DNA from 2 places in the Bacillus sp. DX3.1 genome. Region 2 is predicted to be linked to the other one. Evidence: riboswitches for the same ligand, from Rfam matches in the RefSeq annotation. Region 2 holds a riboswitch; the other holds the start of a gene.

Region 1 (2,211 bases), 730 kb from region 2:
GTTCGTATTGTTCATTTGTAATATCACCATTACGCCATTGTTTACGTGTTTGACGAACTTCAGTAGTTTGTGGGAAACTACCGATTGTTGTTGTTGGTAACAATGGTAATTGTAATGCAGTTTGTTGCACAGCATAGCGTTCTTCAAATGGAAGAGGCCGAGAGAAGTCTGCTTCCTGAAGCGCTGCTCGTGATGCTTTCACATCTTCACGATTACGTGCAGCTGAAGAACGAATTGCTTCATGAGCAATTCGATAAGCTGTAAGTTCTGTACTTATGCTTTCTACACCATGTACAAGTGCTTGTTTTAAAATAGTAAGCTCTTCTAATTTTTGGTTTGCAAATGCAAGTGCATCATATAATTCTTTTGACAGGTGCGTTTCTTCTGTCTTGTCAATCGGAGTATGTAATAAGCTACAAGAAGGCTGAGCAATCCAATCTTTTGGCGTAACATGCTCTTTTAATGTCTCGAATAAAGAAAGAACATCATCAAGATCTGCTCTCCAAATGTTACGGCCATCTATACAACCTACAGCTAAAATTTTATCGGATGGGAATCCGTGTTCTACAATTGCTTTTACATTTCCTTCTTTACCGTGAACAAAGTCCAATCCAATGCCGGATACAGGGAATGTAATAATCTCTTCATAGTTTTCTTCTACACTATCGAAATAAGTTTGTAGAATAAGAGATACATTCGGTACTTCTTTATGAATTGTTTCATAAAGTTCTTTCGCTTGTGCGATTTCTTCTTTTGTTAAAGATGCAAAAATTGGTTCGTCAATTTGTACGAAGCGTGCACCAGCATCATGTAATTCAGTTAATAGCTGTACATAAGGTGCAACCAGTTGTTGTAGAATTGTTGAAAATTGATCTTGTTTATAACCTTTTGCTAATTTTAAGAATGTATAGGGTCCTAATATTACTGGTTTCCCATCTACTCCTAGTTCTTGTTTTGCTTCTTCATATAAACGAAGAGGACGGTTATCTTTTAAAGAAATCTTTAATCCTTCTTCATATTCAGGAACAATATAATGATAGTTTGTATTAAACCATTTTGTCATTTCAGAAGCGACGTGATCTTTAGATCCACGTGCCATCGCAAAATATACATCAAGATAAGACGTAAACTCAGAAAAACGGGATGGGATAAAGCCGAGCATATAAGCTGTATCCAGTACATGATCATAGTATGTAAAATCACCAATTGGAATTAAATCAATGCCTTTTTCTTGCTGTGTTTTTACATGTTGAAGACGAATTTCTTTCGTGTTCGTTAAAAATTGTTCTTCATTAATTTTGTTTGCCCAAAAAGCTTCCAATGTTTTTTTCCATTCGCGGTGTAATCCAATGCGTGGATACCCCAAGTTACTCGTTTGAATTCCCATTTAAATTTCCTCCCTAATTGAAAGTAAGCATTTCCGTTTACTCGGAAATGCTTTTAACGAAAAGTATATAGGAGCAGAAAATACTCCATTTCCGTTAAAAACACCTCCTCATCATCCGTGAGTCTATCAGTGTTGTTAAAATAGGCAGGTCTCCTGGCTGATGCTTCATACGAGTTCTTTCACCTTCCCGTTTTCACAGTGGTATAGGAAAGAGCTCTCTGCACTTACAGTGGCGGGACCGCGTTGGATTTTCACCAAACTTCCCTTTTAAACACGAAATAAAAAATTTCGTGTACCTATTTTCCTTTTTGAAAGGAATTTAACAAGTGAATATGATATTGAAACAAATTCTAACATAATTTTTTGAATTTTGTCCACTGTTTTGAAATAAGAATATTCGTAAATTTTTAATCTTTATTATTGAGAATATTCTGAATTTTATCAACGTTTTTTAGAGGGATGGAAACTATTTTTTTACTGTGTAAATCGTTTTGCTTTTCTATAACAGATTGGAAGAAAAATAGTATCGATTGTTTTTTATTGCGTTTTAACAGTAATCCAACAGAAGTCCCCTTCCTCAAGCACGTGCAGGGCATAGCCCAGATGGTAGGGAGGAGAAGGCTTATCCGTTTCTAAAAGAAGTGCCATCACAGCCCTTACAAGAAGTATTTTTACGACTGAAAAAGGCATATGATGGCTTTTTTCGTGGGGATTCCAACTATCCAAAATTGAAAAAGTATAAAGAATATAATAGCCTCACCTTCACTCAATTTGGATTCAAACCGAATAGGAAACACCGTTTCGCAATGTCTTTTTCTGAAAAT
Region 2 (2,211 bases):
TGAAAGAAGGGAGAGGGGAAAGAAAAATACCTTTGTTCTTTGGTGAAATTTCTTGGGTTTCAGATCACTATGTGTATGCCGATGAAGACGGGGTAATTGTATGTGATGAGCCAATTCATATGAAAGAGTGAAATATATTCAATAAAAGTCTATTACTATATAAATACAAATTAAAAAACCGAGATAAAACCCTTCTTTTTAGGTGGGAGAGAGCATCCGGCCATGCATAGAAGCGGTCAGATCCTTTTCCTGCCCAGACATAGTGAAAACAAAGAGAGAAAACGAGTGCAGGTCACCTTTTGTTATTCATAGCCGCGGCTATATGTCGAAAAATCAAAATGGATTTATATAGCATTTACTCTATAATATTCTTAGAAAATAAATCAGATAAAACATAGACAAAAAGCTACGTCAATAGTAAAATAATACAGAAATTCATAATGTTAATAATTGTATAGGTGTATAGTATTTATTGATTACTTAAGAGGGGAAATTGGTGAAAATCCAATGCGGTCCCGCCACTGTAAGTGAATGATGTAACAATAAAGTAAGACTTTTATCAATGGGGGATTCTTTATCCTCCACATATCTTCCTTGAATTTTTTAGAATCTTGGGGTGGGGGTCGTACTGTCCGTTAATGCGGGATAAATCATTCATAAGTCAGGTTACCTTTCCTATGCAAATACAACCATTACCTACGAGGATAGGGGGTGTTGTGCATTTTGTTTTGCACTTTCAAGTGGAGAGTACTTTTGCACGCCCTTAGAGGGCTTTTTTTATGTAAGTTTTTTGCAAAGGGAGGAACGGATGGAGATGGCAACGATGAAAAAGTGGCTGCAAACGTCATTAATGACGTTTGCATTAGTATTTGTTTCTTTCGCAAATACTGTACATATTGCGTTTGCTGAAGGGAAAACAGCAACGCTTGCGATTATTGGGGAATCGCAAAAAGGAATCATTTTATGTCCAAAAGAAGTGTCAATTAAAGATGGGGAAACAGCCTATAGTTTATTGCAAAAGGTCATGAATGGCAAAGTAACAGCCGAAAATACGAAATATGGTATGTATATAAAGAGTATTGATGGTTTAATGGCTGGGGAAACAAGTGGATGGACTTATGATGTAAATGATAAAGCGGCAATGGGTGGAGCAGATAGTTATAAATTAGAAGCTGGAGATGTTGTTGCATTTCGTTTTGTTGTAGACTGGAACAAAATGAGTCAGGAAACACTTCAACAAGTACTTGATAAGATAGGAACTTGTAAGAAAAAACCAGATGAGAAAAAACCAGATGAGCAAAAGCCAGATGGACAAAAGCCAGATGAGCAAAAGCCAGATGGACAAAAGTCAGATGGACAAAAACCAGATGAGCAAAAGCCAGATGGACAAAAGCCAAATGAGCAAAAACCACAAGAATCAATAAAAAATGAATTACTAATGAAAAAGGTAGATCGTGCAATTCAAAAAGCTTCTCAAAAGATGCTGAAAGACGGAGTGGATAGTGATTGGATTGCAATTGCACTTGGGCATTCAGAGCAAAGTATACCAACAGAGGTAAAAATAAGCTATTTACAGTCTTTAACACAAAAAGTAGAAAAGCGTATAAATCGATTCAATTCTACCGATGTAGCACGAACAATTTTAGCGGTTACAGCAGTTAATGGTAACCCAAAGAATGTTGCAGGGGAGAATTTAATTCAAAGACTTTATCAATCTGAAAAATTAGATTCTATTACAGGTTATACACTTAGTCTTATTGCACTTGATACAAAAAAATATGAAGTACCAGTAGATGCAAAATGGAATCGTGATACATTAGTAAAAGCAATTTTAGCTTCTCAACATACAGATGGTGGTTGGACTTACAATGTTCAGAGCAGTAAAAAGGACGCTAGTAATGTTGATGTAACAGGTATGGTTTTATCGGCATTAGCGCCATATAAACAGCAACCAGAAGTTAAGAAATCCATTGGAAAAGCAGTACAATTTTTATCAAAAAAACAAACAAAAACAGGTGGGTTTTTAGCTGACGGTAAAGAAAATTCCAATAGTGTCTCGCAAGCTATTATTGGTCTAGCTGCAGCAGGAATCAATCCGACGAGCAATGCATTTATTAAAAATAATTATAATGCTGTTCAAAACTTAATATCCTATCAATTAGCAAATGGTGAATTCAAATGGTTGTCAAGCGGAAAAGAAGGTAGTAGTAT

What was found. Region 2 has a riboswitch for cobalamin ahead of QRE67_RS14880 (DUF4430 domain-containing protein). Riboswitches for the same ligand answer to the same signal wherever they lie in the genome.
Region 1: it holds a riboswitch for cobalamin, as region 2 does, so the genes downstream of both, metE (5-methyltetrahydropteroyltriglutamate--homocysteine S-methyltransferase) here and QRE67_RS14880 (DUF4430 domain-containing protein) in region 2, are expected to answer to the same signal.

The regions. Positions count from the first base shown of each region.
Region 1 is NZ_CP128153.1:3,730,079-3,732,289, reverse strand. Features, by position in the region: gene metE (5-methyltetrahydropteroyltriglutamate--homocysteine S-methyltransferase) at 1-1,387, opposite strand, end outside; cobalamin riboswitch at 1,514-1,702, opposite strand; partial or broken gene QRE67_RS18535 (RNA-guided endonuclease InsQ/TnpB family protein) at 1,999-2,211, shown strand, end outside.
Region 2 is NZ_CP128153.1:2,999,278-3,001,488, reverse strand. Features, by position in the region: gene rraA (ribonuclease E activity regulator RraA) at 1-131, shown strand, start outside; cobalamin riboswitch at 440-693, shown strand; gene QRE67_RS14880 (DUF4430 domain-containing protein) at 815-2,211, shown strand, end outside.